4 regions of the Agarivorans sediminis genome follow, and region 4 is predicted to be linked to each of the others. Evidence: predicted binding sites of a transcription regulator. Region 4 holds the regulator's gene; each other region holds the start of a gene.
The links. Region 4 encodes sigma-54, which starts transcription at its own class of promoters, with help from an activator protein. Its sites were predicted from a motif close to GTTGGCACGNNNNTNGNNT; they were not measured.
Positions count from the first base shown of each region.

Region 1 (3,168 bases), 1.9 Mb from region 4:
TCTACGATCGGCCTTGGCTTTCTCTGGATAGACTTCTAGCACCTCATCAATCAGCGCCTGAGTCTCTGCTTTTTTATCTGACATTGCTGCCTCCTATAGCATCAATAAGATCTCTGTTGATAAGCGCCTAAGCGGTTACTTCTTCGGCGACTTGGCCGATAATGGTTTCGTCTTCTTCATCCATGATGCCGAATTCCATTAACAACTCTTCTAACTCGTCCATGGTTACAGGCGTTGGAACAACAAATAGTTGGTTGTTGATGATTTTATTGGCTAGCGTGCGGTATTCATCAGCTTGGTTACATTTAGGGTTGTACTCAATAACTGTCATACGGCGAATTTCAGCTTGCTGTACCACGTTATCGCGAGGTACAAAGTGGATCATTTGCGTGCCAATTTTGGCGGCTAGCGCTTCAATGAGCTCGTCTTCACGGTCACATTTACGTGAGTTACAAATTAGACCCGCTAGTCGAACGCTACCGGTTGCTGCGTACTTACAAATACCTTTTGAAATGTTGTTGGCCGCGTACATTGCCATCATTTCACCAGACACTACGATGTAGATCTCTTGAGCTTTGTTTTCGCGAATAGGCATGGCAAAACCACCACATACCACATCACCTAACACATCGTAGAATACAAAATCTAAGTCTTCTTCGTAGGCGCCTTCTTCTTCTAAGAAGTTAATCGCTGTAATTACACCACGACCCGCACAACCTACACCTGGCTCAGGACCGCCAGACTCAACACAACGTACGCCGCCGTAACCCACTTTTAGTACATCTTCTAACTCGATGTCTTCAACCGACCCCGCTTCAGCGGCCATTTCCATAATGGTGTTTTGCGCTTTTGCGTGTAAGATTAAGCGGGTTGAATCTGCTTTAGGGTCACAACCGATAATCATTACTTTTTTACCGGCTTCTGCTAAAGCACCCACTAAGTTTTGTGTAGTAGTAGATTTACCAATACCACCTTTTCCGTAAATTGCACATTGACGAATAGCCATAATATTTTCTTCCTTTAGCTTGATAAATAGTTCCCGAGTTAACTATTGCGAATACCAAGCCAACCATTCAAAAAACAATAAGCCATTGTTATTTAAAGTTTATTTATTGCGCCACAGAAAACATGTAGTAAGCACAAACAACAAATGAAGGGCCAATGTCGTATTTGTAACAAACGCATTGGTGTAGCTTGAGAGCGAGTACAACAAGGTTTTATGGCAATCACATAGATTGGGCTATCCGCGCTAAGCCGTACACTATCGGTTGCAGCGATGACTTTTTAAAATTTCCCCTTGGCTTTACCAAGTCAGACTAATTAACTAACTTAGAAAAACCAGTTCGGTATGGCTCGTTCTTTACAGCAATACTGCCTTGATGGTGATTTATCCAAGTGGTGTGCATCAAACAAAACGACCAAGGCTGGTCAAAAAGCACAACTTGGTCGCCTGGTCTGCCTCAACAGGTTAAATATCAATTGAAAAAGGATTTTATACATGGCTGAAAAACTGTTTAATCAACTGGCCGTATCAGCGGCAAAATCACTTGCATCAACTTTTGGCAGTAAAATCGGTGGCGTATTTACCGAGATGTTGATGGAGGAAATTGGCGTTAGTCACGATCGCTTTGACGAAGTGATCGATGAGTTAAAAGATATTCAAGCGCGCCTCGATCAAATGGATGTGCTATTACGGCAAATTAATCACAAGCTGGACTGGTTGCACAAAGATGATGTGATTGCCGACTTTAAGGCGCAAGTGGATACGTATATGCGTCGCATCCACACCGTAATTACATCAGATGACAGTGATGATGTAAAAGTCGCCAAAATTCGTAAAATGCTCGATGAGAGTGAAGCCATAGCAATTGAGACTCGCTTAACTGCTGTACACAACATGTACGTCGGAAACGATGGGGCTATAGAGGGCGGCAAAAATCTGCCAGAAACTATGTTTAACAGTAAGTGGGAAATGTTTGGGTCTTCGGCGCGTCAACAAACCATTAATGACGCGGCCAATATCGGTCTAGGAGTGTTTCGTCGCTTGGCAGACTATCAAATGAAGGGAACTGGGCTGGTATACCTTCGTCATGCTTTGGCTGAACCGACAGAGATGTCCCAAGCTAAAAGCGTGATTAGCCAGACACGGGCCAACTTGCGCGAACAGTATATTAAACTGCTAGAGGAAGCTCCTGATCTTATTGCCTATGCTATGTCCGGCTATCCATCCTACGGACCTAATGCGAACTACTCTGTGTCAATGAAAAGCATGCTTCCTGGACAATCGGCACCTTACGTTAAACCCGTACTGGGGATGTATTGGTCTGGTAAAGATGTCATGGAAGAGCAATTCGCCACGACCCCTCAAGAAATTAACCTAGTGCCAGATCCAGACCAAAAAGGGCGCTGGTATTTGCGAAGTATAGATAGTTGGAAAGCGATGTGTTTTGAAGCTAGGCAGTTTATGGTAGAGCCAGGTAACAACGCTCATACTATTAGTACCGTCGGCATAGGGGGAGGACATTCAGTTGTATTCGTTCCTGCAATTGACGCCACCTTTCATAACTTCGTAACCATGGTATTCAACGCACCTGATGCAGACCCAACACGCACGGTGATTGATATCTATACAACTACAAAACCCAATCAGTATGTTGTAGGCAGCGAAACTGAAGGCTACGCCCAACCCCAACATTTTTTTGAAGACCCGAATTGGTTTGTAAAAAGCCAATCTGGTGCCCGCAGCATGGATCGGTATAGGGTCACCGTTTTGCCCGATCATGTTGTTCCGTCGCAGGTCAAAGGCGGTGTCATCACTATAGCCGAGCCTTGGGAGATAAAGGTTTGGGAAGGCAAAAGTGAAATGCTATCTAGGCTTCAGTCTAGTGGCAGCATTTGATCGCTATTTTTGATAATGACTAAAGGTATATCGGGGGAAATAGTGGGATGTCCCTTGTTATTTTAGGTATAGAATCGGCCAATGGCTCCTTGTTACCACCCCTCCAGGCACTGCACCGGCCTTAGTCGAACGAGCTAGCCGAACGGCGAACGGCGAACGGCATAAGGATAATGGCAGGGCTTAGCGCCGTTCAGCCAGTCTCCCCTTGTTAACAGTAACAAGGCTTTGGCCCCGCCAATATCTACACCGTTATTTACTATATAAAGGCA
Region 1 is NZ_CP096670.1:1,918,538-1,921,705, reverse strand. Features, by position in the region: gene nifD (nitrogenase molybdenum-iron protein alpha chain) at 1-84, opposite strand, end outside; gene nifH (nitrogenase iron protein) at 128-1,006, opposite strand; gene M0C34_RS08685 (hypothetical protein) at 1,499-2,899, shown strand.
Region 1: a site for sigma-54 is predicted at 1,052-1,070, ahead of nifH (nitrogenase iron protein). Genes of this name have one in related genera too.

Region 2 (3,168 bases), 1.9 Mb from region 4:
ACCTACGATGGTTTGCCAACTCGAGGCCCCTAAGGTTTGTGCCTTTAGTATTTGCTCCTGCGGTAAGGCATCGGTTCGCAGTTGCAAATCGCGGATCATAATCGGACAAATACCAATAATAATCAGCATCACTTTAGACAGTTCACCTAAGCCAAACACAATGAACAAAATCGGTAAAATCGCCATAGGTGGCACCAGCGATAAAGCGGTAACCAAGGGTGACATCGGTGCCCTAACAAACGGCACCATGCCGTTGGCAATGCCTATTGTTAACGCAAGCAACGCACTAATGGTTACCCCTGTGATTAACCGAGTTAGACTGGCTAGCGTATCGGCCAGCATCAAGTAATCGCCGGTGCGTTTACTGGGCTCAAAAGCCATCCGTTGTATTGCATCAACAAAACTGGTCATTGCTGGCAATAGCTTGTCATTAGGGTTGTCGACCAAGCGTGCTTGTGAGGCCATCATGTACACGGCGATTAACAGCACAAAAGGCAATAAGCCCAGTAGCAGCCGCGAAATGCGGCTGGGTTTACGGTTAATAATTCGGGTCATAAGCGGGCCTTAAAGTTTGCCTTGCGCTGCCATTTCCATATACGTCGAATTAAAACGAAGTTTAATGTTGCTGCTATCGCCATAAACACCGGCGGGTGTTTCAATACCAATGAAGCTTGCATCTGGAGCACCTTCACCTAATAAACCATGTAGGTGAGAGAATTCGGCTACCTTCGCCATAGTCGCTTTTAAGTCGCCGCTGTTGGTAAAGTCGACTGCTTCAGCAGGTGTGTAGAACATTTTTGTTGAGGCAAGTTGCGCTTCGTAACCCGCTAAATCGGTGCCTGATGCTTCTGCCATAAAGCTACGTGCTTTAATCGCTGCATCGCTATCACCCGACATAGTGGCCATAATTTCATACCACGCGCCCGTTAACGCTTTGCCAAGTTTAGGGTCTTGTTGCAAGGTGTCGGTGTTTACCACCAATAGGTCAATGATTTCACCTGGGATTTTTGACGAATCAAACACCAGGCTGGTGTCTGGCATTGCCATTATTTCGCTAAGTAGAGGATTCCAAGTCGTAACAGCAGTTACATCTTTAGTGGTGAATGCCGCCACTAAGTCAGCATCCGAAGTGTTGACCACGGTAAGGTCTCGTTCGGCCATACCCACCGACTCTAGGCCGCGAGCCAGTAGATAGTGAGAAACACTAAGCTCTACTAAGTTAACATTTTGGCCTTTTAAGTCAGCAAGGGCTTTGTCACCTTTCAAAATAACGCCGTCGTTACCGTTAGAGAAGTCACCCACAATAAGTGCTGTAGAATCAACACCGCTGGCAGCTGGGATAGTCAATGCATCCATATTGGTCATTACTGTGGCATCGAACGAGCCTGCGGTGTATTGGTTAATCGATTCGATATAGTCATTTACCTGCACGACTTCGATGTCAATGTCGTATTTGTCAGCCCATTTTTTAACAATGCCATTGGCTGCCCCGTAGTCCCATGGCATCCAACCAACATAGATAGTCCATGCTAAACGATAACTGGGTTTTTCAGCGGCCTGAGCAATGTTAGAACCGGCCAAGGTAGCGCTAATTACGGTAGCTGCTAAAGCTATTTTACGGAGTGGAGTTTTAACTAAGTTGAACATGTTCACCTCATTGTGGTTATGCACTTAAAATAAAAAGCATGAGAGACTTAGGTACTGTCATCTCCCGGGCTTTTATCCCTCCGTGTAACCTCGTTGAGGTTGACAACTCTCGGTCCAGTCACTGCGCACAGTCGGAACCCTAGATGTCTATTGCAAATTGTTTGGCGGCGCTAAATGTGACCAGAACCTTCGTCTCTCATGCCGCATTAAACAATTTGCAATGGCTATGCCAACTCCTCAAATACCACCATATAGGTAATTAATATAAAACTGCCGCCATTTGACGCTTCATTAAGGTGCGCTTTATCGTCATTCGCACCAATTTAGCGCAAACACGACGCCAAGCCCACTTATCTCAGCTAAGCTAAAATTAATACCCGCTAGGCAACGAGGATGCGCCGATTATTTACGCAAAGATTACGCCGTTTGCTTACTATTTATCAACAACTTAAGTTAATACCTCGCTAACTCCTGGCTTTCTGGGCCAGCCAGGGCCGTTTAGGCTATGATTTATCATTTTTAGCTCTAAAATGGCATAAGTTTGAATGGCCATGGTCGATATATTAATAGCCTTCAACTTGTACTCGATGAATAAGGAGTAATTCATGAGCAGCATTTTTTCCCCCGCGGTCTACCTCAGTGACCGGATTAGCTTTAAATATAAATTTATATTGTGGACCTGTTTATTTCTAATTCCGATTGCCTATGGCTTTAGTTCCATCATCATCACAATGAATAGCGACCTTGAGTTCGCCGAACAAGAATTGGCTGGCTACAAAGTTGTTAGTCAACTTCCCAGCTTGTCAAAATCAATCGTGCAACATCAGCATTTAAACACCCTGCGCACCATGGGTGCTGAATTTGATAAAGCCGAATTATCAGCACTGCAACAAGGCCTTGATGGCAGCCTAAGCCAGTTATCTTCGGTGCTACCTAGCAATCTCCTCCCCGCACTTGAGCAAGTTAGCCAACGCTGGAAAACCGTCCGTGATAGCAGCAGTTCGCTTGGCCAATTACTAATAGAACATGAGGCTCTATTAAGAGAAATAAGAGGTCTTACCCACAGTGTTGCGGCAAATAGCGGGTTAACTCGAGACCCTATCGTTACCAGTTACTATCTTATCGACATCACGGTCGACCGCTTACCAGCTTTACAAAGTAACATTGCAAGGATCCGAGATAAGGGGGGCGATATAGCTGACTTTGGAATTTTAGATGCTGAAGGTAACGCCGACCTGCGTTTTCGTACTGATAACGCTAGCGAAGTACTCAATGATATGCGCAAAGCACTAAGCCAACTGAGCACTTACGATCAACAATTTGAGCAAAAGTTAGGCAGTGACGCAGCACTCACCATACAAAGTATTGAACAAATTGTTAGCCTAATTAGAGATGAGATTCTTAAGGACCAACAGGTAAAAACCAATACCCAAACGGTATTTGCAACCGCCAACCAAAGCCTGCAGCAAATCGAACAATTTACTGAAGCTGCACTAAACTACTTTGGTGAAGAGCTTACCC
Region 2 is NZ_CP096670.1:1,898,118-1,901,285, reverse strand. Features, by position in the region: gene M0C34_RS08605 (ABC transporter permease) at 1-555, opposite strand, end outside; gene M0C34_RS08600 (putative urea ABC transporter substrate-binding protein) at 565-1,647, opposite strand; guanidine-I (ykkC/yxkD leader) riboswitch at 1,707-1,801, opposite strand; gene M0C34_RS08595 (methyl-accepting chemotaxis protein) at 2,253-3,168, shown strand, end outside.
Region 2: a site for sigma-54 is predicted at 1,863-1,881, ahead of M0C34_RS08600 (putative urea ABC transporter substrate-binding protein). Genes of this name have one in related genera too.

Region 3 (3,168 bases), 420 kb from region 4:
GAGATGAATTTTTGGTGATACTGAGTAGCGTTATTGAGCGTGATGCTATTGCTATTGTTACCGAAAGAATGATTCACGCCGTCGCTACCCCATTTACTATCGACTCGGTGGACGTGTGTATTAGTGCCAGCATTGGTATAGCCTTATACCCAGAGCATAGTGATAACCCTCAACAACTGGTTAAATTGGCTGACCGCGCGATGTACGCCATAAAACATCGCGGCAAAAACAATTATGCCTTCCTCGAAAGCAGTGCGTAGTGAGTGTGACTGGGGTGATGCCAAGTTGCTTTAGACTTCACCATCGATGATTGGCTGCTAGGTTAAAATAAGCAGGCTCAATTTGATTGAGCCTAGCGGCGCAACACTCAATAACTTGCCGCTTTAACTAACTTTCTCTTCATGATTAAGCGCCAGCTGGTTATATTAGCAAGCAAATATAAGAGAGAGTTCAGCATGGCTAAAAAGTACTACGTAGTTTGGCAAGGTCGTGAGACAGGCATTTTTACCGATTGGCCAACCTGTAAACGCCACATCGATAAGTTTGCGGGTGCACGTTATAAATCGTTTCCCACCTTAGCTGAGGCCGAAGCCGCTTTTGGTGGCAATGCGAGTAGCACGGTTAAAGCTGGAGCCACTGCCATTGCGCGTAAGCGCTCCTCTGGGCAAACTGTTAAGACCTATACGGCTGCAGAGGTAAATAAGTTAGCAGCGGAAGTGAAAATATTTACCGACGGTGGTTGTGAACCCAACCCTGGTAAAGCTGGGTCTGGCCTTGCGCTATATAGAGACAATCAAGTCGCTGAGTTATGGTATGGCTTGTATAACCCTAATGGCACCAATAATACCGCCGAGTTACATGCGCTAAATCAGGCGATGATTATGGCTGAAAAAGAGTTGGCTAAAGGCTTAAGAGTGGCTATTTTGTGTGACTCTAAATACTCGATTCAGTGTGTAACCCAGTGGGCCGCGGGTTGGAAGAAAAAGGGCTGGAAAAAGGCCAGTGGTGAGATTAAAAATCTTGAGTTGATTCAAGAAATGTTCGAGCGCTATGATGCACTCAAAGGCAAGCTGCAAGTATTGCATGTTAATGGCCACGTAGGGGTAGAGGGCAACGAACTTGCAGACCGAATGTCGATACATGCCATTGCAGAAAAGAACCCTGCATTTTGTGCTTATCCTCAACCTTTAGACCTTAAGGCTATCTTAGCTTTACGCGCGGGTTAGTGAATGAAAAATATCGATAAACAAGCCTCTGCTAGCGAGCAGCGATTAGTGAGCCTAACGGATATAGCCAACGTCGCGCATTTTCGAATTCAGCAAGATTTTGAAGATATAGACCCGGTCATTGGTATTAACCGTAGTATGCGTAAAAATGGTGTGCCAGCCGACTTAATGACGATAGATTGCCTGAAAACAGGCAAGCGCATTTTAGTGGTTTTACATGACCATAGTCCTGAGTTTATTTCTTACCAGTTTACCTTTAACCATCAAGATCCAGCCGGTGAGTTTAAAGAGATTTCTCAGGCTGGGGTTAATCAAGCAATACTTTACGACTGGATTAAGTGTTACTTCTCTGGGTCTTAAACTGAATGTGCGCCAAATAACTTACTCAGCCAGCATGGTGAATAATCACGCTGGCTTTTTTCATTCTCTCTGTGGATAAACAATCTTTTAGTCAATTTCCATAACACAAGGTTACAAGCTGGGGGGGGCTTTCGTTATCCCTCCCGAGTGGAGGTGTACGACCGACACGCTTATTTGCCGTAATAGCCCTGGTATTTGTTTTAATTACTGCGACTTTAGCCACACACATATCGGGGCTTTAGGTTCAAATTCGGGATCTGTTGCACCAACAGAGGGCGGCGTTGGGCTTGATGCTATATTGTAGCCTAAATTATGGGCTAAATAGTGGCTTTTTCTACTCCTTAAGTAATAGGTTTTTGCCCTGTTTTTATTGGTTCGTCTCTTGCTATGTACTCACTATAAATGCGGGCGAAATAGATCGACTCGCCTAGAAATTCGGTGAGGAGTATATAGCGTGTCTCAACAACAATCTCAGCAATGGATCAAAACCACCTGCCCCTATTGTGGTACCGGCTGTGGCGTAGAAGCTAAAGTAGCCAGTGATGGAAAAGTGACCGTAAGAGGCGATGCAGCGCATCCTGCCAATAGCGGCTTGTTGTGCTCAAAAGGCTCCGCGTTAGGTGAAACAGTGATTAAAGAAGGGCGCCTCCAACACGCTTATATTAAGGGCCACAAAGAGCCTTTAAACAAAGCCTTGAGCTTTGTTGCTGCAAGATTAAGCCACATCATTGCCGAACACGGTCCTGAGTCGGTGGCTTTCTATGTGTCAGGCCAACTGTTAACCGAAGACTATTATGTCGCTAATAAGCTGATCAAAGGCTTTATCGGCAGCTCAAATATCGATTCTAATTCACGCTTATGTATGTCTTCAGCGGTGGCTGGGCATAAGCGCGCCTTTGGTGAAGATGTTGTTCCGGGGAGTTACGACGATCTAGAACATGCTGAGCTAGTCACCCTTGTAGGCTCCAATTTAGCTTGGTGTCACCCGATTGTTTACCAACGCTTAAAGCGCGCCAAGGTGGCAAACCCTCATTTAAAAGTCGTGGTGATTGACCCTCGCCGCACCGACAGTTGCGACATCGCCGATTTACATTTGCCTCTGAACGGTGGCACTGACGTAGCTTTGTTTAATGGTTTACTTGCCTACTTAAGTGAGCATGGCAAGCTAAATACTGACTATATCAAACATTCAACTGAAGGCCTTGAAGCGGCGCTGCAGAGCGCGGTTGAAGACGCGGGTGATTTGCCCGCGTTAGCCCAAACCTGTGGTTTAGAGCCAGAAGCCTTAATACGGTTCTTCCAATTATTTGCCGATAATCAGCGTTGTGTCACTGTATTTAGCCAAGGGGTAAACCAAAGTAGCCAAGGTGTAGACAAGGTAAATGCGATTATTAACAATCACTTAGCTACTGGAAAGATCGGCAGGTTAGGCGCTAGCGCATTTTCTATTACCGGTCAGCCTAACGCTATGGGAGGGCGTGAAGTGGGTGCCTTGTCTAATTTGTTGGCAGGGCATCTAGACTATGTTCCGGAGCATTTAGCGGCATTGTCACAGTTTTGGCAAACCGAGCAGCTAAGCCAA
Region 3 is NZ_CP096670.1:3,385,792-3,388,959, reverse strand. Features, by position in the region: gene M0C34_RS15390 (sensor domain-containing diguanylate cyclase) at 1-260, shown strand, start outside; gene M0C34_RS15385 (ribonuclease H family protein) at 456-1,226, shown strand; gene M0C34_RS15380 (hypothetical protein) at 1,230-1,586, shown strand; gene M0C34_RS15375 (nitrate reductase) at 2,041-3,168, shown strand, end outside.
Region 3: a site for sigma-54 is predicted at 1,956-1,974, ahead of M0C34_RS15375 (nitrate reductase). Genes of this name have one in related genera too.

Region 4 (3,168 bases):
AAGGCCGCATACTAATTGATGACGATGACCTGTCTAGCACGGCGATGCATACTCGAGCCCGTAAAGGCATTGGTTACTTACCACAAGAAGCATCGATTTTTCGTCGTTTATCTGTAGAAAAGAATATTCTCGCGGTTCTCGAAACACGTAAAGACCTTGATAAAGAGCAACAAAATGGAGCGCTTGACGACTTATTAGAAGAGTTCCATATTGGCCATATTCGCAAAAATTTGGGTATGAGTTTGTCGGGTGGAGAACGTCGCCGAGTAGAAATAGCACGAGCCTTGGCAGCTGCACCAAAGTTTATTTTGCTTGACGAACCCTTCGCTGGAGTAGATCCTATTTCAGTGATTGATATTAAAAAAATTATCGAACACCTGCGCGATAGAGGCCTTGGAGTACTGATTACCGATCACAATGTGAGAGAAACCCTCGATGTTTGTGAGCATGCCTATATCGTTAGCCAAGGCGAATTGATAGCCTCAGGGAAGCCCAAAGAGATACTTGAAAATGAACATGTGAAACGAGTTTATCTCGGCGAGCAATTCAAGCTATAGTTAAAGTGTATCTAGAAAAATATAATAAGAAGAAGGAACAGCGGTAATTAATGAAAGCATCTTTGCAGTTGCGTCTTGGTCAGCAATTAACCATGACACCTCAGTTACAACAGGCCATACGCTTACTTCAGCTATCAACGCTGGATTTACAGCAAGAGATTCAAGAGGCACTGGAAAGTAACCCACTTCTTGAGGCGGATGAGTCGCAGCCAAGCGACAGTGACTCAGTTGAAAAGTCGGCCAACGAAAGAAGTGATGAGGCGGAAAACAGCCAGCCTGAAGTTGACTCTAGCCAAATTGAAGCCGGTGATGCCATTTCCCAAGACACGGTTGCTGAAGACCTACCCGTTGATTCAACATGGGATGATATATATAGCGCCAGTTCTGGCCCTGCGAGTTCAGGCTCTGCTAGTGGCGGCGAAGACAACGACATGTTGTTTCAAGGCGAAACCGTCGACTCCTTACAAGACCATCTATTGTGGCAAATGCGTTTAACTCCCTTTAGTGAAGTAGATCAAGCCATCGCATTAGCGATTATTGATGCGGTTGATAACTCAGGTTACCTCACTCAAGACTGTGACCAACTACTTGAAGGCTTACGCTCCAGTGATAATAACGCACTAGATGTAGAATTAGACGAAGTAGAAGCGGTGCTAAAACGTATTCAACATTTTGACCCCGTCGGCATTGCTGCTCGCTCCTTACAAGAGTGTTTAATGATTCAATTAAGTCGTTTTGCTGAAGAAACACCTTGGTTGAAAGAAGCCAGAGAGGTCGTATCAAATCATATCGACGTATTGGCCAACCGGGATTTTCGTTTATTAGCTCGCAAAACCAAACTCAAAGAAGAACAGCTACGCGAAGTAATGCGTTTAATCCACACCCTTGAGCCACGCCCCGGCAATGCGGTAGAACCGAATCAAGCGCAGTATGTAATTCCCGACGTATCCGTTATAAAACGCCAGGGCCGCTGGGTAGTAGAATTAAACCCGGATGCCATGCCTAAACTACGAGTCAATTCTCACTATGCGTCTTTGAGCAAAACGTCAAATGCTACCGATACTCAATTCATTCGCAGCCACCTACAAGAAGCGAAATGGTTCATAAAAAGTATTGAGAGCCGTAACGAAACCTTATTAAAAGTATCCAACTGTATCGTTCACCACCAACAAGCATTTTTTGAATATGGTGCTGAAGCAATGAAACCAATGGTGTTGAACGATGTGGCTGAAGCAGTAGAAATGCATGAATCGACCATTTCTCGGGTGACAACCCAAAAATTTATGCATACTCCCCGCGGAATTTTCGAATTAAAGTATTTTTTCTCTAGCCACGTGGCTACAGACGGAGGTGGGGAATGCTCATCTACCGCGATTCGCGCACTCATTAAGAAACTGGTTGCTGCCGAAAATACCAACAAACCACTCAGTGATAGCAAGATAGCTGACATTTTGGCAGATCAGGGGATCAAGGTGGCGAGGCGCACGATAGCAAAATATCGTGAGTCTTTAGCGATTCCACCTTCTAACCAACGTAAAAGCCTTATATAACGGCCACAAAAGGGGACAAGATATATGCAAATTAATCTTACTGGACACCATGTAGAAATTACTGAATCACTAAAAGAATATGTCCACACTAAGTTTGCCAAACTGCAACGACGTTTTGAACAAATCAACAATGTTCACGTCATCCTCAACGTAGAAAAGCTCAATCAAATTGCCGAAGCTACCTTGCACCTTAATGGCGGAGAGCTGTTTGCCACTGCAGAGCACTCTGATATGTATGCCGCCATTGATAGCCTCATTGATAAACTTGACCGCCAAGTTATTAAACACAAAGAAAAATTAAACAGACATTAGCCAAAGTAATGCAAATAAATAAAGTACTAAATTTGGACTGTACGCTTAGTACAGTCCAATGTTCCTCTAAGAAGCGCGCATTGGAACTGATAAGTGAACTCGTCGCTAAACAACTTGATACCAGTGCTCAAACTATTTTTGAAAGCCTGTTAAACAGGGAAAAAATGGGCAGCACCGGAATTGGCCAAGGTATCGCTATTCCTCACGGCAGAATCGACAATCAGCACCAAGCTACAGCGGTTTTTTTACGCTGTGACCCTGCTATTTCCTTCGATGCTATTGATAATAAACCGGTTGATCTTGTGTTTGCGCTGTTGGTTCCAGAAGACCAATGTAAACAACACCTTAATACCCTTTCTCAAGTGGCTGAGAAACTCAACGATAAATTAGTATGTAAACAACTTCGTAACGCACAAAGTGATGACGAATTGTACGACATCATGGTAGCCTAATACTCTAATTGTAGTTAGAGGTTATCATGGAATTGATTATCGTTAGCGGACGTTCAGGCTCTGGCAAAACGGTCGCCTTAAGGGTATTAGAAGATTTAGGCTATTACTGTGTAGATAATCTACCCGTTTTACTCTGGCAACCCTTAATAGATAACTTAAGTAGTTATCCTAAAGTGGCGATTAGTATCGATATTCGTAACCTGCCCGATGAGCCCTCACCGATTGGGCAATTGATTCGTTCGATTGGCCCTGACGTAAAGCTCCTCAGCCTCTTTCTCGACGCTAAAGACGAAGCGC
Region 4 is NZ_CP096670.1:3,808,827-3,811,994, forward strand. Features, by position in the region: gene lptB (LPS export ABC transporter ATP-binding protein) at 1-557, shown strand, start outside; gene M0C34_RS17350 (RNA polymerase factor sigma-54) at 608-2,107, shown strand; gene hpf (ribosome hibernation promoting factor) at 2,132-2,419, shown strand; gene ptsN (PTS IIA-like nitrogen regulatory protein PtsN) at 2,428-2,871, shown strand; gene rapZ (RNase adapter RapZ) at 2,898-3,168, shown strand, end outside.